Regions from separate parts of the Butyrivibrio sp. FCS006 genome, predicted to be linked through region 1. Evidence: predicted binding sites of a transcription regulator. Region 1 holds the regulator's gene; each other region holds the start of a gene.
What was found. Region 1 encodes Rex, which represses fermentation and respiration genes when NADH is low (regulators of the CRP and FNR family bind a similar motif). Its sites were predicted from a motif close to ATTGTTAANTANTTAACAAT; they were not measured.

Region 1 (8,045 bases):
TTAACAAAAATCTTCCCTGCATATTCGCATCCGGGATACATGATATGCCCGATCTTGGCCTGATTAAAGGTCACTGTGGCATCGGCCCTGACTGCTGCTCCGCAGATGTGACCGTCATCAGCGCTTATTCCCGAGGCAATATCAATAGAAACCAGGAACAGATCTGTATCTCTTTGTCTCTTACAACTGTTTATATAATTGACAGCATCCAGATATTCTCCGGTAACTGGCCTTGAGAGACCTATACCAAATAAACCATCTACAATGATATCAAAATCCGCTTCGGATTTGTTGCAGCTTATGTTGGAAAAAGTGTCCTTATGGATTCCATAGTTTTCTGCAATTTCCAGCTGCTTTAATAGAAGCTCCGAGCACTTAGTCGGATCTCCCACAACACATAGGCTTACCTGATAGCCTCTTTGCTTGAGGAGCCTTGCAACGCACACTCCGTCTCCGCCATTGTTGCCGACTCCGGCCATGACCAGCGCCCTATATGTTCTTTTGGCTTCTCTTGTGCTTCTCCACTCATCAACAACATCTGCAACTGCTAATGAAGCCCTCTCCATCAGCACTTCCGTAGCCACCCCAAAATGTTCCGACGTATTCCTGTCGTAAATCCTCATTTCCTGACTATTTACAGCAAAATTAAAACCATTCACCATACCAATACCCCCACTTAAACGAAAGCCCCGGTCTGAAAAGCCAGACCGGGACGTATTATTTCCAATCACTCTACATATTCATCCTCGTTCCCTTCAAGAGGTCGTCTTATAGGATGTCTGCGGTTTGGATCATATTTCATATCAAAGAGGTCGATAACTTCCGGCCCGAAGATCTGATGCATGTAGGAATAGAGATTGTAGTTCTCCATTTCTGCTTCCTGCAGATGGATGACATTTTTCTTGAGTTCTACTCGCACCTTGGATATCCACTCATCAAGGCCCTTGATATACTCGGTGTTGGTGTGTAGCGTATCGTAACAAGCCTTCATGGTCTCTATCATGAGCTTGTAATCCACATCATAAATCTGCCTTGAAAGGTCCAGAAGCTCGTCGTTGTGACTATCAAGCTTCTCATTACATTCATTGATAAGTCTGGTTCTCTCGGAGATTTCTTTTTCTATCGCTGCATTGTTGCCACCTGATTTGTTGGCCTTGTCGCGAAGGGGCACAATCTCTGAAAGAAGCGTCTTTTTTAGCTTCTTGATCTTCTTGGTCTCTGTGCGTATCTTGCCGTCCCTGTCGACCAATGCATTAAGTTCATCGGAAAGACTCTCTATCTCCGGAGTCATCTCAGTCTGGGTGAAAAGCTGGTGCCACTTGTCATCAAGTGTCAGAATAGGGATACTCTTGCCCTCCAGCGCAGACATATAGACATTATCATCTCTTGCCATCAGATTCTCTCACTAATGTTTTAATGATTTTTCATACCTATCTATATTATACGATAATTTCATCAAACTGTCAGATAAATGTACATTTTCTACCTGAATATTGTTAGGAACTTCAAGGTCAACATGTGCAAAGTTCCATATAGCCTTGATTCCGCAGTTTGCCAGTCTGTGTGCCATAGGTACAGCCTGCTCCTTGGGAATTGTAAGAACAGCTATTTCTATTTTGTTGTCTCTGACAAAATCTTCTACTTCGTCAACAGGTCTTACCTCAACGTCACGGATCTTGGTTCCGTAGAGCTCAGGATTGCAATCAAAAGCTCCCTTGAATACAAAGCCTCTTCTTGTGAAATTGGTATAACCTGCAAGGGCCTTGCCAAGGTGTCCTGCACCGATGATAACCAGGCTGTGCTGCTTATCAAGGCCGAGGATCTTGCCGATCTCGTCGTAGAGATATTGTACGTTGTAGCCATATCCCTGCTGGCCAAAGCCGCCAAAGTTGTTGAAATCCTGTCTGATCTGTGAAGCTGTGACCTTCATGATATCGGAAAGCTCCTGAGAAGAAATCCTCTCAACGCCTCTCTCCTTAAGGTCTCCAAGATATCTAAAATATCTGGGCAGTCTGCTTATGACCGCCTGAGAAATCTCTTTTTCTGCCATGTCATTCTCCAAAAATATTGCTTTGTTTGTTAATTATCCTACAAATTGATTATATCTATACGTTAAATATATGTCAATTCCGTAAAATCGTTAAAAAATCCCCTGACCATGCGCTTTTGCGGTCAGGGGATCGTAAATTTTATTTATATTTTATGGTTTGAAATAGCTGATCGTATCGGACATGTTAGTAGCCAGTTCCTGCAGCTTTCCTGCAGACTCTGTAATGATAGCAAATGTAGCGTTGAGTTCCTGCATTGAAGCATTGGTCTCTTCTGTCGAAGCTGCGTTTTCTTCTGATATAGCCGACAGATCGGAAATGATCTCAACAAGCTTGTCCTTGGCTGAATTGAGCTTATCGATGTGGGCTGCAATGTTGTCGGTACTCTCAGATACGTTATCAACGTTTTCAGCCATGCTCTGCATGTTGACTTTGGTATCATCAAGCTGTGTTTCCTGCTGCTCGAAGCTTGCATTAAGTCTCTGCATTACCTCTACAGACTGCTCGGAATCAGCAACAAGCTTTTCAACGATCTTTTTGATCTCTTCTGCGGAATTACTACTCTGCACAGCAAGCTGGCCGATCTCTGTAGCAACAACCGCAAAGCCTTTTCCTGCATCTCCCGCTCTTGCTGCCTCAATACTTGCATTGAGTGAAAGGAGGTTGGTCTGTGATGCGATCTCTGTGATAGCCTCTGAGAACTTCGAGATCTCTTTTGCAGATTCATTGGTCGAATCAATGGTTGCACCGATATCACGAACCGATGACTGTACTTCGCTGCTCTGAACAATTAGCTTATTAAGAGCTTCCATTGCTGCTTCGCAGGAGGTCTTCATTTCGTTTGCATAGCTGTTAAGCTGTTGTACGTTCTCTGATACGTCTTCAATGTCTTTTCCGATATCCTGTGTATTACCGGCTGCTGTTTCTACGCTCTCTGCCTGGTTTACAGCGCCCTTTGAAATATCATCCACAGCCTGGGATACCTGTCCGGATGCTGCAGATGCCTGACTCGCTGATTCTGACAGCTCACTTCCGGATCTCTTAAGTTCCTCAGACATCTCCATTGTTGATCTGATTACTTCGCCAAGTTTCTCTGATAGAGTCTGTGCTCCGTCTGCAAGAAGACCAATTTCATCATTTCTATCAAGTGATGTCTTATCAATTGAAAGCTTAAGTTCACCCTTGGACAGATTGCCAAGCTCCTCGGCGATTGCTCTCATCTTACCTGAAGACTTATTAGCAACAAGGATACCTACTATCGAAACGCCTATAGCAATTAACAGGGATAATATAACCATCTGTATTGTAATTCCCCTGATCTTGGCGTCAACTGAATCGCTCTCTCTGCCGGAGTAAACCATTCCTACGATGGTTCCGTCATCATTCTTCAGTGGCATATAGTAGCTAAAATAGCTCCCTGTAGCACCTGCAGGCACCATCTTGGCGTAATAGGTCTGACCATTTGTCAGAACAGTACTTGCTACTTTATCAGAAATATTATAGCCTACAGCCTTGGCACCACTGGAATCCTTAAGAGTAGTGATGACTCTCTCTTTTCCATAGAAAAGAGAATACTCAACTCCTGTACTGGCCTTGAGCTCATCCATGATCTCTTCGTATTCTGCCATGACATTTTCGCCACCTTTTGTCAGAACACCGTCAGTATATTCCCATTCACCGTCCCATACGTTGCTCATCTCACTGTTAAGCTGTTCTACGGCAAGAAGAAGTTCTTCCTGAACCATCTCATCATAGGTATTGTTGATCGATACAGCGCTTATGATTACAAGCACAATCGATACTCCGACAATAGCAGCAACTGCTGCAATGATGAGTTTTTGAACAAGCTTACCTTTTCTTTCTCTGGCTTCCATAATGTGCCTCCTTAGGAAAAGACATAATACTACTGATATAACATAATAATTATACAAAATATCGCATTATAATTGTCAGAATCTTTTCTTAAATTTTGATAAATTAAGCACGTATAGCCGATTATCGCATTAGTGCACAAATAAGCCGAATCAAGTTTACATTTGACCGAAAATCATATATGATTTTAAGGCTGATTAAATTATATCAATAAGCAGGAAACTCAAATGAATTCACTAATAATGGTTATAATCGAAAATGTCGGACTAATAGCCTTTGCTATTTCGGGAGCTGTCGTTGCAGCCAAGAAAGATATGGATCTGTTCGGCATTAACCTGATGGCTCTTGTAACTGCCACAGGCGGCGGACTTATCCGTGACATCATAATAGACAGGATTCCACCGGTGATGTTTGTAAATCCGTCGCTGACGATAATCACTCTTATCACGGCTAATATAGCATTTGTGATCATGTATCTCAAAAAGCCCATGCCCAAAGGCATAACTCCGGTATATGACAAGCTCCTGTTCTGGCTTGATACTCTCGGCCTTGCAGCCTTTACCGTAGATGGTGCATTTGCCGGAATCTACTCGGATTATTCAGACAATCTCTTTCTCGTTGCATTCCTGGGAGTAATAACAGGAATCGGAGGCGGGCTTATCAGAGATGTCCTCGCCGACAAAGTGCCATATGTTCTGGTCAAGCACGTATACGCCATCGCTTGCATCGCAGGTGCGGCTGTAACCGTAGTTTTGTGGAAGTTTACAGGAAGTGAACTTATCAGCTCACTCTTCGGTTTCTCAACCATAGTACTGCTCCGCTTCCTCGCTATGCATTTCGAATGGAATCTTCCAACAGTACATTTGCATGAATAATGGTCCCTGAAGTCAAAGGGACGGTTCTGAAGTCAAAGGGACGGTTCTTTTGACTTAATCAATTCTAGAATTATATAGCCGGATTTATAATCTGCCGCCCCCAGTTTTCGGGGATTGTAGCATGAAATGCCAAAACGTCAAGAACAAAGCAAGTGGGCAAAAAGCGCCCATTCTTGACGCTTTGGCATTTCATGCATTTAGGTCACTAAGGGGGCCGGCAGATTTGGACGTTCCCGAGAGGGATGCGCGCCGAGGCAGGGAGAACCCCTTGTGCAAATATTTTCTTAGAGTATGGGCGGCCAATTACTGTCCCAGAGGAGAAATTTCAAAAATTCAGTAATAGAAAATGAGTGATTCATGGGGTACTACTGTCCCTGAACAAAAACTCATTATATACCGTAATAGAAAACGGTGTGGTCCTTGGAGGGCTACTGTCCCTAGGCAAAAACTCATTATATACCGTAATAGAAAGCGGTGTGGTCCTTGGAGGGCTACTGTCCCTAAGCAAAAACTCATTATATACCGTAATGGAAATCGGTGTGGTCCTTGGAGGGCTACTGTCCCTAAGCAAAAACTTCTAAAAGACCGTAGCAAAGCATGGTTAGAAGCATCAGCTGCTCATAGATCCGGAGCCCGAGGTAATAAACCAGCCACCCTGCCCCTGGCAGGGCTTGTCCTTGATACTTATAAATCAGGATGCTAAACTGGGACGACCGATGGTGATACTAATCAGCTGCTCATGAGTCCATCACCGTCGGTGAAAAAAGACAGCATACTGATTTTTAAGTGTCAAGGATGGCGTCCATTGCTACAGATTGAAATCGATATCACAAAAAAATGAGCCCCTGACTCCGTCCCCAGGGCTCATTATTTGATGATCACTTCTTCCTGATCTTGGCCATCTCTTTAACTTTCTTAAGCTCATCTACGCTGAACATATATGACTTATTGCAGAAATGGCACTTAAGCTCCACTTCCTTGCCTTCATCGATCATTTCCTGGATTTCTTTTTCGCCGATGAGCATCAGTGCTCTCTCTACTCTGTCTTTATCACAGTTGCAGTAGAAATTGAGGTCTACTCTGTCGGTTATTTCTACATCAAATCCATCAAGTACGATATTCAGAAGCTCCTCAGGTGTCTTGCCGGCTTTTAAGATATCCGTAACGGATGTAAACTTCTGAAGATTCTCCTCAAGATGGGATATGGTAGCCTCATCGGCAAAAGGAAGGAGCTGGATAATGAAACCTCCTGCAGCGATAACAGAGAGATTCTCCCTCTCAACCAGAACTCCAAGTCCGACTGAAGAAGGTGTCTGCTCTGACTTGGTGAAATAGTAAGTCAGGTCCTCTGCCACCTCTCCTGTATAGAGAGGAACCTGTCCCACATAGGGCTCTTTCATTCCCATATCTCTGATAACGGTAAGTGTGCCCTCACCGATTCCGCCGCCGACATTTAAATGGCCGGATTCATTGGGCTCCATTATGACGTAAGGATTACTTACATATCCCTTTACATTTCCCTTGTTATCAGCTGTTGCCAGAACAGAGCGAAGTGGTCCGTCACCGTCCATCTTGACTGTTATAAGGTCGCTCTCATTGTCCATCATTGTTCCCATCATAACTGTGCCAGTCATAAGTCTTCCAAGGGCTGCAGCTGCGATGGGTGAAAGGCCGTGAGCCTTTCTTCCGTACTCCGCAAGATCCTTTGTTGTTGCGGCGAAAGCCCTTATCTGGGCATTTCCTGCAGTCGCTCTTACCATATAATCTTTATAAGCCAATTCTTTTTCCTCTTTTCTTATCCTGTAATATCACTGTAGCACTCAGGCCTTCTGTCCCTGAACAGTCCCCAGGAGAGTCTGTTTCTGCGTATCTCACTAAAGTCATACTCCGCATAGATGATCTCCTCTTTATCCCTAGAAGCCTTTGCTACGCACTCTCCCGTCTCATCTGTAAGAAAGCTCGTTCCGTAGAAACAAAGAGATGACTTTTGACCGCCATTCTCCTCAGAGGGCTCAACCGTTTCCGTGCCGATCCTGTTAGCAGCAGCCACAGGAATAATGTTTGCCGCCGAATGTCCCTGCATGGTCCTCATCCAGTGGCCTGAGCTGTCAACGTTAAGTATTGGCTCTGAGCCGATTGCTGTGGGATAGAGAATAATGTCCGCTCCCTTAAGCGCAAGGCATCTTGCAGTCTCGGGGAACCACTGGTCCCAGCAGATTCCAACGCCGACTTTTCCGTATCTTGTTTCAAACACTCTAAAGCCTGTATTTCCAGGTGTGAAGTAGAACTTCTCCTGATAATAGTGATCATCCGGAATGTGGGTCTTTCTGTATATTCCAAGGAGCTTTCCGTCTGCATCTATCATGACAACCGAGTTGTAGAGCTCATTCCCATCCTTCTCATAAATGCTGATGGGCATCACGACTTCCAGCTCTCTGCACAGGTCTGAAAAATACTTAACAGCAGGGTTTTCCAAAATCTCCGTAGCATACTCGTAGTAATCGTATCTTCTCTCCTGGCAGAAATACTGCCTCTCAAAGAGCTCAGACAAAAGAATGATCTTCGCACCTTCCTTTGCCGCCTTCTTGGTCAGCTCCCCGGCCTTTTCTATATTTCTCTTAACCAGCTCTGCGTCAGTAAGTGCGCTGTTTCCGCACTCAAACTGCACGCAGGCAACCTTTATCTTCTCACTCATGCCTTTGTTCCTCCTACCGGCACCTGCTGCGTAATGCAGTGGATGTTTCCACCGCCCAGAAGTATAGGCCTTGCATCAATGCCGATGATCTCTTTTTCGGGTAAAAGAGCTTTAAGCGTATCCAAAGCTCTTTTATCGCTTTCTGCGTTCTCATCTCCAAACTGAGGTACTAAAGCTGCGCCGTTTACAAAATAGAAATTGACATAGCTTGCAGCCAGTCTCTCTCCTACTTCACGCATATCCTCGCCCTCTTCAAATTCGTAGTTTGCAAGATCCTCATCTTTAACGAGAACAGGGTTATCCGGAATATAAAGCTTGTGGACCTTGATCTTCCTTCCCTTTGCATCCGTCACGCTCTCAAGGTAGTCAAGATCAGCCTTGGACATCTCATACTGAGGATCGTTCTCATCATCTGTCCAGGCAAGAACCACTTCTCCGGGCCTTATAAAGGCGCAGACATTGTCCACATGCTCATTAGTCTCATCATTGTAGATTCCTCTAGGAAGCCACAAAACCTTCTCTGCACCTAAATACTCTTTTAGTTTATCGTCAATC
Region 2 (8,045 bases), on a different contig from region 1:
TAGCAGCTTCTACTGAGTAAACATCCTTATTCTTCTTTGCATCAGCAGCCTGATAAACAAGGAGTCTTGCTGCTTCACACTGTGTAGCCATGTTAGCAAGCTGGAACTGTGTGTTCTGGAACTGGCCAATAGCACGACCAAACTGCTTTCTCTCTTTTACATACTCAACTGTTCTGTCGAGTGCGCCCTCTGCAATACCAAGAGCCTGAGCAGCGATACCGATACGTCCGCCATCAAGAGTGTGCATTGCGATAGGGAAGCCCTTTCCGCGAGCACCAAGAAGGTTCTCTGCAGGAATGTGGCAATCCTGGAAAATAAGCTCGTAAGTAGAAGATCCGCGGATACCCATCTTGTTCTCCTTTGTACCAAAGGTGAATCCGGGTGTTTCCTTCTCAACGATGAATGCTGAGAACTTCTTCTGCTTTCTGCCTCTCTTATCCTCAACGATATCTGTGTAAGCGATGATGATGTAGATATCTGCAACCTCACCGTTTGTGATGAAGCACTTAGATCCGTTAAGAACCCACTCTTTTCCGTCTTCTGTGAGAACAGCCTTAGTCTGAACGCCCTGAGCGTCTGTTCCTGCCATAGGCTCTGTAAGACCGAATGCGCCGAGCTTCTCACCCTTTGCAAGAGGAACGAGGTATTTCTGCTTCTGCTCCTCTGTTCCGTATGTCATGATAGGATCGCAGCAAAGTGATGTGTGAGCAGATACGATAACTGCTGTAGTTCCGCAAACCTTTGCAAGCTCCTCTACGCACATGATGTATGTGAGAGGATCACATCCCTGTCCGCCGTACTGCTTAGGAATCGGGATGCCCATGAATCCGTATTTCTGCATCTTCTTAACGGTCTCCATAGGGAATACTTCTGTCTCATCAACCTCTATTGCGTTTGGCTTTACTTCTTTTTCTGCAAACTCTTTAAAAAGAGCTCTCGCCATTTCATGTTGCTGATCAAGCTGAAAATCCATGATTTAAACCTCCAAATTTATTATTTATGAGTTATTACTTATCTGTTGGAACCTTGTTTCCATCTGCATAGTTGTAGAAGCCGATTCCTGTCTTAACGCCGAGCTTCTTACCACGAACCATCTTACGAAGAAGAGGGCAAGCACGATACTTGGAATCACCTGTCTCTGAGTAGAGAACATCCATGATAGCAAGAACGATATCAAGACCGATGTAATCGCCCAGCTCAAGGGGTCCCATAGGATGGTTGCATCCAAGCTTCATAGCTGTGTCGATACCTGCGATATCTGAAACGCCTTCTGAATAAACAAAGATACCCTCGTTGATCATAGGAACAAGGATTCTGTTTACAACAAAGCCTGCTGCTTCGTTAACCTGTACAGGAGTCTTTCCAAGATCCTCTGAAATCTTCTTGATCTTATCAACCATGTCATCAGGAGTGTTAGCACCCTGGATAACCTCAACCAGCTTCATAACAGGAGCAGGATTGAAGAAGTGCATTCCGATGATAGGCTTTGCAAGGCCTGATCCAATCTCTGTGATTGAAAGTGAAGATGTGTTTGAAGCAAAGATGCAATCAGGGTTCTTTACGATGTTGTCCTGAAGCTCCTTAAAAAGATTCTTCTTAATATCCATAACCTCAAGAGCTGCCTCAACTACGAGATCAGCATCTGCACAGATGTCGTTAAGACCTGTCTGGATCTTAGCTGTGATAGCATCTGCCTCTTCCTGAGTCTTCTTTCCCTTAGCAACCTGCTTATCAAGACCCTTCTTGATCTTAGCAAATCCGCCCTCAGCAAACTCAGTCTTGATGTCGCAAAGATAAACCTTCTCTACGCTCTGAGCCTGAGCAAATGTCTGAGCAATACCTGAGCCCATTGTTCCTGCGCCAATTACTGCAACTTTCATTTCTAATTCCTCCTAATTTGATTTTTCTATTTTGATTGAAGTTATTTATTCTGGAAATCTACAACCTTAACCTTAGCCGGGTCGTCTTTCTTACGAAGGAAGTTAGCCATTCCCTCTCTCTGATCGTATGACTCGAAGCATGAACCAAAGAGCTTCTCCTCGATTACAAGAGCGTCATCGATGTTAACCTGAAGACCATCGTTGATTGCTTTCTTGCATGCTCTTACAGCGATAGGAGCGTTAGCAGCAATCTTGCTTGCCATCTTCTCAGCCTCTGCAAGGAGCTCTTCCTGAGGATATACAGCGTTTACAAGACCAATTCTGTAAGCCTCGTCAGCCTTGATGTTCTTAGCTGTGTAGATAAGCTGCTTAGCCATTCCTGCGCCGATAAGACGAGCAAGTCTCTGTGTTCCACCAAATCCCGGTGTAATTCCAAGACCAACCTCAGGCTGACCAAACATAGCATTCTCTGAGCAGATACGGATATCGCAGCTCATTGAGATCTCACATCCACCGCCAAGTGCAAAACCGTTGATAGCAGCAATTACAGGAACAGGGAACTGCTCGATCTTGCGGAAGATGTCGTTACCCTTCTTGCCAAAAGCTTCTCCCTCTGCCTTTGAAAGAGTGCTCATCTCTCCGATATCAGCACCTGCAACAAATGACTTCTCGCCTGCACCTGTAAGAACAACAGCTCTTACTACCTCGAGATCAAGGCCGTCAAAAGCTGCCTCGAGGTCATCAAGAACCTGTGAGTTCAGGGCGTTGAGCGCCTCAGGTCTGTTGATTGTAATTACAGCAATTTTGTCTTTTACTTCGCAATTTACAAAACCCATTCTATTTGCCTCCTTTTAAACGTGACAATAGTCTGCAGGGTTTTTGGGCCCCGCAGACCATGTTCACAATTATTTATGATTAGCCTTCGTACTTCTCTACGATAGTAGCGCATCCCATTCCGCCACCGATGCAAAGTGTAGCAAGACCCTTCTTAGCCTCAGGTCTCTTAGCCATTGCATAGAGAAGTGTTACAAGGATACGGCAGCCTGATGCTCCAACAGGGTGTCCCAGAGCAATAGCTCCACCGTTTACGTTAACCTTGCTCATATCAAATCCAAGGTCCTTGGCAACTGCAACTGACTGAGCTGCGAATGCCTCGTTAGCCTCGATAAGATCGATGTCATCAAGTGTAAGCTCTGTCTTCTTAAGAGCCTTTCTTGTAGCTGCAACAGGTCCGATACCCATGATCTCAGGCTCAACACCTGCAAGAGCTCCGCCTACCCATGTAGCCATAGGCTTGATTCCAAGTTCCTTAGCCTTCTCTTCGCTCATAACAACAACTGCAGCTGCACCATCGTTGATACCTGATGCGTTACCTGCTGTTACAAGTCCGCCTTCCTTGCCTGAGCAGCATTTAAGCTTAGCAAGAGTCTCAACAGTTGTTCCGGCACGAGGTCCCTCGTCTACCTTGAACTCAACCATTTCCTTCTTAACCTTAACGGGAACAGGAACGATCTCATCATCGAATGCACCTGTAGCCTGAGCCTTCTCGCACTTCTGCTGAGAATTAGCTGAGAACTCATCGAGCTCTTCTCTTGTAAGGTTCCATCTGTCGCAGATATTCTCTGCTGTGATCATCATGTGATAGTGATTGAAAGCATCTGTAAGAGCATCGTTTACCATGGTATCAACAAGTGTTCCGTTGTTCATACGATATCCGAAACGTGCATTTGGAAGTGCGTAAGGAGCCATTGACATGTTCTCCATACCACCTGCTACAACGATATCAGCCTCGCCTGCCTTGATCAGGTCAGCTGCCATATTTACACAGTTAAGACCAGAGCCGCATACTACGTTAAGTGTTACTGCAGGAGTCTCAATAGGAAGACCAGCCTTGATTGATGCCTGTCTTGCTACGTTCTGTCCAAGGCCTGCCTGGATAACGCATCCCATAAGTACTTCATCAACCATCTCAGGCTTAACACCTGCGCGATTAAGTGCCTCCTTGATTACGATTGAACCAAGTTCTGCTGCTGGAGTATTGCTGAGGGCTCCACCCATTTTGCCGATGGCAGTTCTGACTGCACCAGCTATAACTACTTTCTGTGCCATAACGTATTACCTCCATTTTGGGGACTCTCTGATCCCAGTTTTTATTAAGTTTCTTCTGCAAAAACCTGCGTTAAAATCGATTGACAAATTTTTATCAGAACAGATTCATTGTAACATAGCACTTAGTCAAATGCAACAAAAATAGCTCCCGGGTGGGAGCTATTTTATTAAAAATCTATGAATTGATATTTAATTAACGGAATCCTATGTGCAATATATCAAGCTTCAGGCTCTATAAGTCCGTAGGTATTTCCTTTTCTCTTATACACTACGTTAACCTGATCTGTCTCGGCATTTACAAATACAAAGAAATTGTGTCCGAGAAGCTCCATCTGTACACAGGCATCCTCAGCATACATAGGCTTGGGATCGAACTTCTTCATACGCTCAATGCGGATATCCTCGTCATCCATGTAGTCTGACTCGATATACTCTTTCTTGAAGTTGCTGGCCTCAGCCTGCTGCTTGTCAACCAGTTTGCTCTTATACTTTTTAAGTTGTCTTTCGATTACCTCCTCTACAAGATCGATGGATACATACATGTCATTGCTGACCTGCTCTGCACGGATGATCTTGCCCTTAACAGGGATTGTTACTTCGATCTTATGTCTCTCTTTGTCCACATTAAGTGTGACATTCGCATTAGTATCGGGAGTGAAATACTTCTCAAGTTTTCCAATCTTTTCCTCAACTGCTGCCTTTAATCCGGGTGTTACATCAATGTTCTTTCCAACGATAGTAAATTTCATGCAATCATCCCCTTTACTTCGCCCAATCGGGACATATTTGTGTTAAAAACATTATAACATTGATACACATACATAAGCAAATTAAAGAAGTCGCATTTGTACAAAATGCACAAAAAATATCTACTGCTTTCTATTGTGCAAAATTAGCTTTTAGATAACGTTTTCTGTGGACAATGTGGATAACTTCGTGTATAAGTCGAAAAAACGCGCTTTTTTATCCCGAGATTGTGGATAACTTTTAAAAATTTTATAAAGAAAAAGTTATCTTTCTATGTTGACATTTATATTTCTGTGCAAAAGAGAGAAATACAAAAGAGAGGAATGAAAATAAAAAAGACAGAAGCCATTGGCTTCTGCCTTTTAATCCTTATTTAGAAGATCCTTCGTACAGCAAGTATTGTTCTGTAATCTGCATTAGAGATCTTAATACCTGTCTTAGCTGTAGAAGCATGTACGATCTGGCCGTTACCAATGTAGATAGCAACGTGACCTGAGTAACATACGATATCACCGGGCTGTGCATTTGCAAGTCCATCAACCGCTGCACCAACGCTTCTGTCGGCACCGGAAGAATGAGGAAGACTTACACCGAAGTTCTGGTATACGCTCATTACAAATCCTGAGCAGTCAGCACCGTTTGTAAGTGATGTTCCACCGTATACATAAGGATTACCTACGAACTGCTGTGCAAACTGAGCAACTGCAGAACCGATGGAACTTGTAGCTGTTGTATATGATCCTGCGGAATTGTAACTCTTTGATCCGCTTGACTCGCTTGAACTCTTTGTGTTCGCCTTAGCTGCCTTGGTAGCTGCTTCTCTTGCTGCTCTCTCCTTGGCAAGACGAGCTTCCTCTTCTGCCTTGGACTCAGCCTTAACGAACTCTGTGGAAAGTGTTACGTAATCCATTGATACGTAACCGTCACCTTCCTCGATACTAACCTTAACCCATCCGTCGAGCTCTTCCTCAACTACGAGCTGATCCTCGATAGGAACAAGACCAAGCACCTCGGCATCAAGGCTTGCTCCGCCTCTAACCTTAAGTGTTGTGGTTGTTACAGTAGCGATTCTGGTTCCGACTTCCTTGGCAAGATCTACAGCATCATCACCGGTTACACAGTACTCTGCCTTAACGTAACCTTCAACTGATCCTGACTTGATCTTGTACCAGCCGTTGTCCTCCTCGATGAAGGTACCAACTGACTTGTCATAGAGCTTACCGATAATCTCGCCGTCCTCTTCTGAAGGAAGATCACGAACATTGACATAATCGTGAACCTTGGCGATAACAAGGGTCTTAAAGAGCTCGTCCTCGGAATTCTCATCCGTGGTCTCCTCTTCTGTTCCGGCACTCTTAACAACTGCGCCGGTAGCGCTCTGGATATCTGAAAGAATCCTATCTGATAATGTTGATGCAAGAGGTGTTACATTGGTTACAGTATCACTGGAATTGATTGCTTCTGTTGTGGCAGCTGACTTGCTGGTACTTGATGCAGCCTCTGCCTCTGCCTTCTCTGTCTCTACTGTTTCCTGAAGATTTGAAAGTGATACCTGATTGCTTCCAAGAGCATATGTAATACCTGCCTGTGGCAGTACACTTGTTACTTTATTAGATGAAGCGTATGCTGTGATGTTTAAGTTTGTAAATGTCATTGCAGCTACCATAGATAAAGCAGTAAGCTGCACAAATGGCTTTCTCAAAACTAACCTCCAAAATTGTTACGAATTTGTTACATCTTTTAAAAATATACGCCACATCTTCTGATTTGTCAAGAAAACTATCACTTTTCCTTGCCTACCATGAAGTCCTGAACGCTTGTTACGGCATTTGCTCCATCTGCTACAGCAGTAACGATCTGTCTTAAGCGTTTCTTCCTTGAATCACCTGCAACAAATATGCCGGGTGCGGAAGTTGCACCGTCTTCACCTGCAATTACATATCCTTGTTCGTCGCACTCTACAACGTTTAAGAAAAGGTCTGTGGATGGATGTATTCCTATTGCGACAAATATTCCATCAATTGTAATATCTGACTGTGAGTGATCCTTAACATTCTCTATATTAAGTCCTGTTACTGTATCCTGACCCTTGATCTCTTTTACAACGCTGTCCCAGATAACCTCAACGTTAGGAAGTGCAAAGAGCTCATCCTGAAGAATCTTGGTTGCCCTGAGCTCATTTCTTCTATGAATAAGGTAAACCTTCTTGCAGAATCTTGAGAGGAAGATAGCATCCTCAACAGCAACATCACCGCCGCCGTTAACTGCTGTGATCTTATCCTTATAAAATGCACCGTCACATGTTGCGCAGTAGGAAACGCCCTTACCTATGAACTCCTCTTCGCCTGGAATTCCAAGCTTGGAGTGGTGTGCTCCGGTTGCAAGGATGATGGTGTGTGTCTCAAACTCTCCGTTATCTGTTACAACCTTATATATAGGTGCCTTTGTATCTGATCCCTTATCTACGGTTTCAATAGCTGTTACAGAAGCATCTGCAAACTCGGCGCCGAGCTTATCCGCATGCTCTCTGAACTTCATGGCAAGATCAAAGCCGTTTACTCCTGGAATTCCAAGATAATTGTCAACCTCGTAGGTGTCGATTATCTGTCCGCCGCTGACAGGGTTCTTCTCAATGATAAGCATGTTAAGTCCTGCTCTCTTGGCATATACAGCTGCTGAAAGTCCTGCAGGGCCTGAACCGATAATTATAAGATCATACATAGTGTATTACCTCCTTTGGGAATACTTGTTATATAGTTAATAGTTGTATTTCGATTGTGAACAATTGAATTGTATCACATAATTTTATTTTGTAAAGTATTTTTTATAACCATCCACCGTCAATTGTAATAATCTGCCCCGTCATGTAGCTTGGAGCCTGGCTTACCATGAGAACAAGCTGTGCAACTTCTTTTGCTTCTCCCATTCTTCCCTCAGGAATTTCTTCGCATAACGCATCAAGATCTTCCTCAGTAAGGTGATTTCTGTTCATGTCCGTATCGATCACTCCGCAGGCTACTGCGTTCACCGAAACTCCGCTGGGCGCAAGCTCTTTTGCCAGAGCCTTTGTAAATGCATTGACTCCGCCCTTACTTGCTGAATAGGCGACTTCACAGGATGCTCCTGCCTCACCCCAGACCGACGAGATATTTATTATCCTTCCGCTTCCGGCTCGCACCATTCCCGGCGCAAAAAGCTTTGTCGTGTAAAAGAGACTGTCCAGATTTGTACCTGTAACCCTTTTCCAGTCCTCTATGTCCATATCTGTCAAAAGACCTATATGCGCTACTCCTGCGTTGTTAACAATAA
Region 3 (8,045 bases), on a different contig from region 1:
CTGCAGCAATCTGCACACTGCTTCCATTGAGACTTGGATTTAACTTCTCAGCAGGACTTGTTGACTACATCCTTAGCTTCAAGGCTCCTATGGCTGTTAACCCTTGGCTCCTTATTCCTATCGGCCTTGTATTCGCAGTTATCTACTACTTCGTATTCCGTTTCGTTATCACCAAGTTCGACCTTAAGACTCCGGGACGAACAGATGACGAGGATGAGGAAGAAGAGAAGCTCGAGCTTGCAAACGACGACTTCACAGCAATTGCTGAGCGCGTTCTTGCAGGACTTGGCGGAAAAGACAACATCGTTGAAGTTGACTACTGTGCAACAAGACTTCGTACAGAGATCAAGGATTACACACTCGTTGATGAGAAGGCTATCAAGAATGCCGGAGTTGCCGGTGTTGTTAGACCTTCTAAGACAGCAGTTCAGGTTATTGTCGGACCTAAGGTTCAGTTCGTACATGATGAGCTGAAAAAGCTGCTCTGATAATCTCAAATAATAAAAAGTCCTAGGTGCTAAATTGCACCTAGGATTTTTTTTGCATTTTCTATTCGCTCAGGCGTTGGCGATTCCACTCCTTCTAGTCGGTATGGAATTCCCAGCTCCTTGTATTTTGGAACTCCCAGCGTGTGATACGGGAGTACCTCCACTTTCTCTACAGATGACAGCGAATCAATAAACTCTCTGGTACGGCGGAGGTAATCATCATTATCACTTCCTCCGGGAACCAGTACGTGGCGTATCCAGATTGGAATGCCCAAATCCGATATCTCTTTTGCCATCTGAAGGATATTTCCGTTATCGACACCTGTAAGCTCCTTATGAGCCTCAGGATCGATATTTTTGATATCTAAAAGAACTGTGTCAGTAAGCGCCATCAGCTCTTTCCATTTGGAATAAAAAGGTTCTTCATGAGTGAAAGGCTCTCCGGCTGTATCTATGCAGGTACTTACACCGGCTGCTTTTGCTTTTTTAAATAAATCCAGCAGAAAATCTATCTGAAGAAGCGGCTCTCCACCACTTACAGTAATACCACCGCCGTTTTTCCAATATGGCTTAAAACGCAGAGCCTTCTTTAAAAGCTCATCAGCTGTATACTGCTCTCCCTCACCTTCCTTCCAGGTCTCGGGATTGTGGCAAAAAGCACATCTCATCCTGCATCCGCTCAGGAAAATGAGGTATCTGACGCCGGGTCCATCCACGGCGCCAAAACTCTCAAGCTTATTTATATAACCAATAATTTCACTCATTCAAAAAACTCCAATATTTCCGGTACTTATCAAAGTGCCTCGTGGCAAGTACGTGAAATTACGTCGAGCTGCTGCTCCCTTGTAAGGTCGATGAACTTAACAGCGTATCCTGAAACACGGATAGTGAAGTTAGCATACTCAGGCTTCTCAGGATGCTCCATAGCATCGATGAGCTTATCCTTGCCAAATACGTTGACGTTAAGGTGATGTGCACCCTGATCGAAGTATCCGTCAAGTACGTTTACGAGGTTATTAACACGCTCTTCCTCTGTGTGTCCGAGGGCACCGGGGTTAATAGTCTGTGTGTTGGAAATTCCGTCAAGAGCCTCTTCATATGGAAGCTTAGCAACAGAGTTAAGTGATGCAATAAGACCATTTACTTCTGCGCCATATGCAGGGTTAGCACCTGGTGAAAGTGGCTCACCTGCAGGACGTCCATCAGGAAGTGCTCCAGTAGCCTTACCATAAACAACGTTTGATGTGATGGTAAGGATTGATGTTGTAGGCTCTGAATCTCTGTAGGTATGGATGTGACGAAGCTTGCCCATGAATGTGCGCAGAAGCCAGATAGCGATCTCATCAGCTCTGTCATCATCATTACCGTAACGAGGGAAGTCACCCTCAATCTCAAAGTCCTTAGCGATTCCGTTCTCATCACGGATAGCCTTTACCTTAGCATACTTGATTGCTGAGAGTGAGTCTACACAGTGTGAGAATCCTGCGATACCTGTAGCAAATGAACGACGTACATGTGTATCAATAAGGGCCATCTGGCAAGCCTCATAGTAGTACTTGTCGTGCATGTAGTGGATCATGTTAAGTGTTCCAACATAGAGGTGAGCAAGCCAATCCATCATCTGGTCAAACTTCTTCATTACCTCATCATAGTCAAGGTACTCAGATGTGATTGCCTTGTACTCAGGTCCAACCTGGTCGCCTGACTTCTCATCAACACCACCGTTGATAGCGTAAAGAAGGCACTTAGCAAGGTTTGCACGAGCGCCGAAGAACTGAAGCTCCTTACCTGTCTCTGTTGCAGATACGCAGCAACAGATTGAGTAATCATCGCCCCATGTAACACGCATTACATCATCGTTCTCATACTGGATTGAAGATGTAGTAACTGAAATCTTGGAAGCGTACTTCTTGAAGTTCTCAGGAAGACGGCTTGAATACATAACTGTAAGGTTTGGCTCAGGTGAAGGTCCCATGTTCTCAAGTGTGTGGAGGAATCTGTAGCAGGTCTTTGTAACCTGGTGACGTCCGTCAAGACCGATACCACCGACCTCAAGAGTAGCCCAAACAGGATCGCCTGAGAAGAGCTGGTTGTAAGACTCAATACGAGCAAACTTAACCATACGGCACTTCATTGTGAAGTGGTCGATGATCTCCTGAGCTTCTTCCTCTGTGATGACACCCTTTGCAAGGTCACGTGAGAAGTAGATATCAAGGAATGTAGAAACACGTCCTACTGACATAGCAGCACCGTTCTGTGTCTTGATAGCTGCAAGATATCCAAAGTAGAGCCACTGAACAGCTTCCTTAGCAGTTCCTGCAGGCTTTGAAATGTCGATGCCATAGATAGCAGCCATTTCCTTCATGCCCTTAAGAGCATTGATCTGGTCTGTGATCTCCTCACGAAGCTGGAAATCATAACGACGCATACCCTGACGCTCTGTAGCTGCAAAATCGGCCTGTTTCTTCTCGATAAGGTAATCAATACCGTAAAGAGCAACTCTTCTGTAATCGCCTACGATACGTCCACGACCGTATGTATCAGGAAGACCTGTAAGGATTTTGTTGTGACGAGCCTTCTTCATCTCAGGTGTGTAGATGTCGAATACGCCCTGGTTGTGTGTCTTGTGGTATTTTGTAAAGATCTCGTGGAGCTTCTCGCTTGGCTCATAGCCATACATTCTGCATGACTGCTCTGCCATTGTGATACCACCGAAAGGCATGAAAGCTCTCTTAAGTGGCTTGTCAGTCTGAAGACCAACAATCTGCTCTAAATCCTTTGTTTCTTCTGAAATGTATCCTGCACCATGTGAAGTAAGAGAAGATACGATGTCGGTATCCATATCAAGAACACCGCCCTTGGCACGTTCCTGTGCCTGAAGTTCCTGGAGCTTGCCCCAAAGCTTATTGGTAGCTTCTGTTGGCTCTGCGAGGAAAGACTCATCTCCGTCATATGGAGTATAGTTGTTCTGAATGAAGTCACGTACGTCAACATTGTCTTTCCAGACACGACCTACGAAACCGTCCCACTGTGAAAATTCGTGATTTGCCATAGTGATTCCCTTTCTATTTATAAAAATTCTGTAAAATAGCCACTACATACTATACCATAAGGGTGTCAAATAATTAACAATATATTTAACAACTTTTCTCATTTTGGCGAAAGTGACAAATTCTCTCAAAATTCATGGAACTTCTTGTAGGCTTTATGCAAAAAAACAACGCCAAGAAATGTTTGACGTTGTTCGCATCTCACATTTCTTGGCGCATCATAATTTATCAATCTTCAACACCTGTATATGCACGCCCTTTCAGATTAGTTTTTGTTAACTCGTCTGCTGTCGGCACATTTGCCTTATAAAGGAACCTGCATAACTTGTCGAAATTCTCCATCTCATCTTCAATCAGCTTTAAGGGCTTTCCACCGATATAAAGCGACATGATATATCGATCTTTAGGGGCGTATCTTGAAGAATCATGCCTTCTGCCGAAACCAACTTTCTCAATCTGGGCAACATTGATATGTTTTTTTCCGTGTATAGAACTGATTTCAATATTGTCTTCATCTACTACAAGCATTAACAATAAAGAATTGACAAAATAGTATATTCCCCTGATTGTAAGCAGTGCTACAAAAGCAAGGAGCGGGATCGTCAATAGCTCATCACTGGTAGAAGTGTTAAATGAGATCAGATAATTGATGGCTAATCCGATGCAAGCGCAAGCCACAACAGCCAAAAACGGAATTAATACGGTATAAACAATTTTAATATTCTTTTTGCAGCAAACTATAAAACTCATGATTTGTTTTCCTCTTTTTTGTCTGAGAAAATAAAGCGATCTGATTTAACGCCTTTTGTATTAAACTCTATCGCAAGTTTATCCAGTTCTTCTGAGCCAAAAGAATCGTATTCTTCCTTGGAGATTTCATAGTACCTGTCATACCATGCCACCCATGGAACAACGCAGGCTATTACATATTTGTCTACATCCGGCATATACCCTACTCGATAAAGTTTTTCACTTCGAACCAGTTCGTTTTGCAGTTTCACTTTTTTCCTCTCCCTGATGCTTCTATATAGTTGTCTTTATCTTATTAAAATTCTCTATCAAAAGAGGAATGCCTCTGCAGATCCAAAACTCTCCGGAAACATGACCAGAAGACATTCCGCCGTGAGCAAATCTCTCGATGAACACCATGGCGCCATATTTTAAAGGTTCTCCTACAACTTTCTCATAGTATTCGCATATTTCATTCGCCAGATCCCTTGTGGAAACATCTAGGTTTTTTCCAACAAATGCTTCTTTCATCTCATCCCATAGATATGGATCACCTCTAAGTCCCCACTGTTCCGGTTTATTTTCAAATATAACAGATAAATCTCTGACCATATCACTTATCCTCATTAACACTACCAGCTATCTCACCACTTCGCAAGCAGGGCCTCAGTGCGCACTGAGGCGGCTTGTTGGGGAAGTCCCCATTCCCCTTTTTACTGATTTGGCAATCAGACTACGCTCCTTCGGAGCTAAAGGAATCAAAATAAAAAAGACACTTCTTAGAATCTCTTCTAAAAAGTGTCTCTGATTGTTTGTCTTATTACTGATTACTCAGCTACGTAAGGCATAAGTGCCAGATGTCTAGCACGCTTTACAGCTGATGTAAGCTCTCTCTGGTGCTTAGCGCAGTTGCCTGTGATTCTTCTTGGAAGAATCTTGCCGCTCTCAGAAACGAACTTCTTAAGCTTAGCTGTATCCTTGTAATCAATTACATTATCCTTGCCACAGAAAACGCAAACTTTCTTTCTTCTGTGCATTCCGCCCTTTCTCCTTACTGGAGAATCGGATCTATCAGACTTTGTGAAAGCCATTGTATATTCCTCCTTTTAGTTAAAAGGCAGCTCCTCTTCGATTCCATCCGGAATGTTCATGAAGCCATCGCCTGCTGCAGCGGGAGTGGGATCATTTGATGGTGCACTTGCAGGTGCAGGTGCGCTGTTTGCACTGTAGTCAAAGTTTCCGCCGTTTGATGCGTTGTTCTTAGACTCTGCAAACTCCTGATCTTCCACAACCACCTCGGTTGTGTAGACCTTAACGCCATCCTTATTGGTATAACTACCTGTCTGGATACGTCCTGTAATAAGCATCTTGGTACCTTTCTTAAGGTACTTCTCAGCAAACTCACCAGCCTTACCAAAAGCTACGATGCTGATGAAATCAGCTGACTGCTCGTTAGGGTCGTTGCTTCTGCCTCTTCTGCGGTCAACAGCAAGTGTGTATCTTGCGATTGCCATAGGCTCAGCTCCCTGTGAATATCTTACTTCAGGATCTCTTGTTAAACGTCCACATAAAATTACTTTGTTCATTATTCGTCCTCTTCTATTTAGGCCTCGTTCTTAACGCATAAATATCTGATGACGCCGTCCATGATTCTCATGCGAGCTTCGATCTCAGCTGGAGAAGTAGGCTCACCATCGAACTGGATGAAATAGTAGAAGCCTTCTGTCATCTTCTCGATCTCATAAGCGAGCTTCTTCTTGCCCCACTCATCGATGTTGGTAATCTGACCACCATGCTTCTCGATAGTTCTCTTTACCTTCTCGATGACAGCAGTTCTTGCGTCGTCTTCGATCTTTGCACTAACAACAACGGCTAATTCGTATTTGTTCATGCTATTTGTTACCTCCTTTTGGTCTCTGGCCACTTGTTTCAGTCAAGTGACAAGGAATTTATCACAGGATGATATGTTATCATAAATCCAGGAACTATGCAAGTCCTTTTTTACAATTCAATCCCCTGGAGAGCTGCAAGCTCTGTGAAGACCTTACCGATCTTTTCCCTGATAATAAGGGTGTTTTGAGCTCCGCTTATCTGTATTTCACTCTGATTAATTACTACAACGGTTTTACCCCTGAAATAATTAATGAATGAAGCTGCCGGATATACTGTAAGTGATGTACCTCCAATTATCAGCATATCTGCGCTGGCTATTGCGCTGATTGCACCATCAACCTGATCATCAGGAAGTCCCTCTTCATAAAGGGTGATATCAGGCCTTATAGTGCCTCCACAGGAACACTTTGGAATCGGCTCTGTGGATTCAAAAATATAATCAGCCGGATACTCTTTTCCACAGCTCATGCAATAGTTTCTAAGAGCACTTCCGTGAATCTCATAGACCACCTTACTTCCGGCCTTCTGATGAAGTCCATCGATGTTCTGAGTAACTATAGCTTTAAGCTTACCGGTCTTCTCTAAAGCCGCCAGATATTTGTGGGCATTGTTTGGCTCGATATTCCTGGTATCCATCTTCTGTCTGTGGAACTCATAATATACCTTGGGCTCATACACAAGACATGAATGGCTAAGCAGGTATTCGGGCTGATACATGTCGAATCTTACATCGTGCTGGTTATACAGGCCGTCTTTACTTCTAAAATCGGGAATTCCGCTCTCTGTTGAAACACCTGCACCGCCAAAGAATACTATCTTATCAGACTCATCAATAAGTTCTTTTAACCTTTTGATTTCCTCCATACAACGCCTCCTTTTGGCTTTTAGAAACCTGCCTTCTTAAGAAGATCTGCTAAGGATGTTGTAGCCTCTCCTTCGCTCTCAAACTCGATTTTCTCCTCTGTAACTTCTTCTGCACCTATTTCCTCAAGGGCTTTCATGCTAAGACTAAGCTTGCCGTCTTTGATAGCTGTTACCTTAACCTTAACTGTCTGTCCGACCTTCAGGACTGCTGAAGGATGTGCAATTCTCTGATTGCAGATCTGAGAGATGTGCAAAAGACCTGATGTACCATTTTCAAGCTTAACAAAAGCTCCGTAGTTCTGGATGCTCTCAACAACACCTTCTGTTACGAGTCCAACCTGAACCTTGGCGATAGCCTCTGCCTTCTTTTTCTCAGCCTCTTCCTTAAGATAATCCTTTGCGGATAAAACAAGCTTGTCATCCTCTTCATCAACTGTGATTACCTTAACCTTGAGAGTCTTACCTACAAACTCGGGAAGCTTCTCTTCATCTATATATGAAAGAGAAAGCTTGGATGCAGGAATAAATCCCCTCTTCTCCTCAAGGAAAGCTACTACGCCTCCCTTAACAGCTTCAGTAACCTCTACATCCACATACTCTCCGGAATCAAGAAGTGCATGAAGCTTGTCCCAGATGAAACCATCCCCATCCTTGCCCTTGGCAAGTGACTTGTCGATCTCATCCATAAAATCTTTCATTGTTTCTTCTGCCATACCGTACCTCCAATAAAGACTATTGAATAAATTATAGCACAAAAAAACCTATGAACAACGAATGTTCATAGGTTTTTAGAGGTGACAGGCGGATTTGAACCGCCGCTCGAGGTGTTGCAGACCTGTGCCTTACCGCTTGGCTATGTCACCAAATAAAGGTATTTTCGATGAAATGACTCCGACGAGAATCGAACTCGTGTTACCGCCGTGAAAGGGCGATGTCTTGACCGCTTGACCACGGAGCCCTACAGCTGAGCCGTGATTAACAATCAGGCTTTCTCATATCGCTCCGGCTGCTCCACTAGGCT

Region 2: a site for Rex is predicted at 4,069-4,088, ahead of G633_RS0109875 (acetyl-CoA C-acetyltransferase). Genes of this name have one in related genera too.
Region 3: a site for Rex is predicted at 3,602-3,621, ahead of pflB (formate C-acetyltransferase). Genes of this name have one in related genera too.

What each region holds. Positions count from the first base shown of each region.
Region 1 is NZ_KE384204.1:723,234-731,278, reverse strand. Features, by position in the region: gene G633_RS0114530 (NAD(P)H-hydrate dehydratase) at 1-662, opposite strand, end outside; gene G633_RS0114525 (hypothetical protein) at 728-1,393, opposite strand; gene G633_RS0114520 (redox-sensing transcriptional repressor Rex) at 1,406-2,050, opposite strand; gene G633_RS0114515 (methyl-accepting chemotaxis protein) at 2,201-3,922, opposite strand; gene G633_RS0114510 (trimeric intracellular cation channel family protein) at 4,148-4,795, shown strand; gene hslO (Hsp33 family molecular chaperone HslO) at 5,674-6,555, opposite strand; gene aguB (N-carbamoylputrescine amidase) at 6,591-7,490, opposite strand; gene aguA (agmatine deiminase) at 7,487-8,045, opposite strand, start outside.
Region 2 is NZ_KE384203.1:593,720-601,764, forward strand. Features, by position in the region: gene G633_RS0109860 (acyl-CoA dehydrogenase) at 1-973, opposite strand, end outside; gene G633_RS0109865 (3-hydroxyacyl-CoA dehydrogenase NAD-binding domain-containing protein) at 1,008-1,880, opposite strand; gene G633_RS0109870 (enoyl-CoA hydratase-related protein) at 1,922-2,716, opposite strand; gene G633_RS0109875 (acetyl-CoA C-acetyltransferase) at 2,796-3,989, opposite strand; gene hpf (ribosome hibernation-promoting factor, HPF/YfiA family) at 4,208-4,738, opposite strand; gene G633_RS0109885 (C40 family peptidase) at 5,110-6,438, opposite strand; gene trxB (thioredoxin-disulfide reductase) at 6,519-7,457, opposite strand; gene ymfI (elongation factor P 5-aminopentanone reductase) at 7,561-8,045, opposite strand, start outside.
Region 3 is NZ_AUKB01000014.1:176,184-184,228, forward strand. Features, by position in the region: gene nagE (N-acetylglucosamine-specific PTS transporter subunit IIBC) at 1-488, shown strand, start outside; gene pflA (pyruvate formate-lyase-activating protein) at 518-1,252, opposite strand; gene pflB (formate C-acetyltransferase) at 1,282-3,540, opposite strand; gene G633_RS0106925 (hypothetical protein) at 3,767-4,288, opposite strand; gene G633_RS0106930 (hypothetical protein) at 4,285-4,539, opposite strand; gene G633_RS0106935 (hypothetical protein) at 4,562-4,879, opposite strand; gene rpsR (30S ribosomal protein S18) at 5,095-5,358, opposite strand; gene G633_RS0106945 (single-stranded DNA-binding protein) at 5,374-5,853, opposite strand; gene rpsF (30S ribosomal protein S6) at 5,871-6,158, opposite strand; gene G633_RS0106955 (NAD-dependent protein deacylase) at 6,269-7,024, opposite strand; gene G633_RS0106960 (S1 RNA-binding domain-containing protein) at 7,045-7,737, opposite strand; tRNA gene G633_RS0106965 (tRNA-Cys) at 7,817-7,887, opposite strand; tRNA gene G633_RS0106970 (tRNA-Glu) at 7,911-7,982, opposite strand.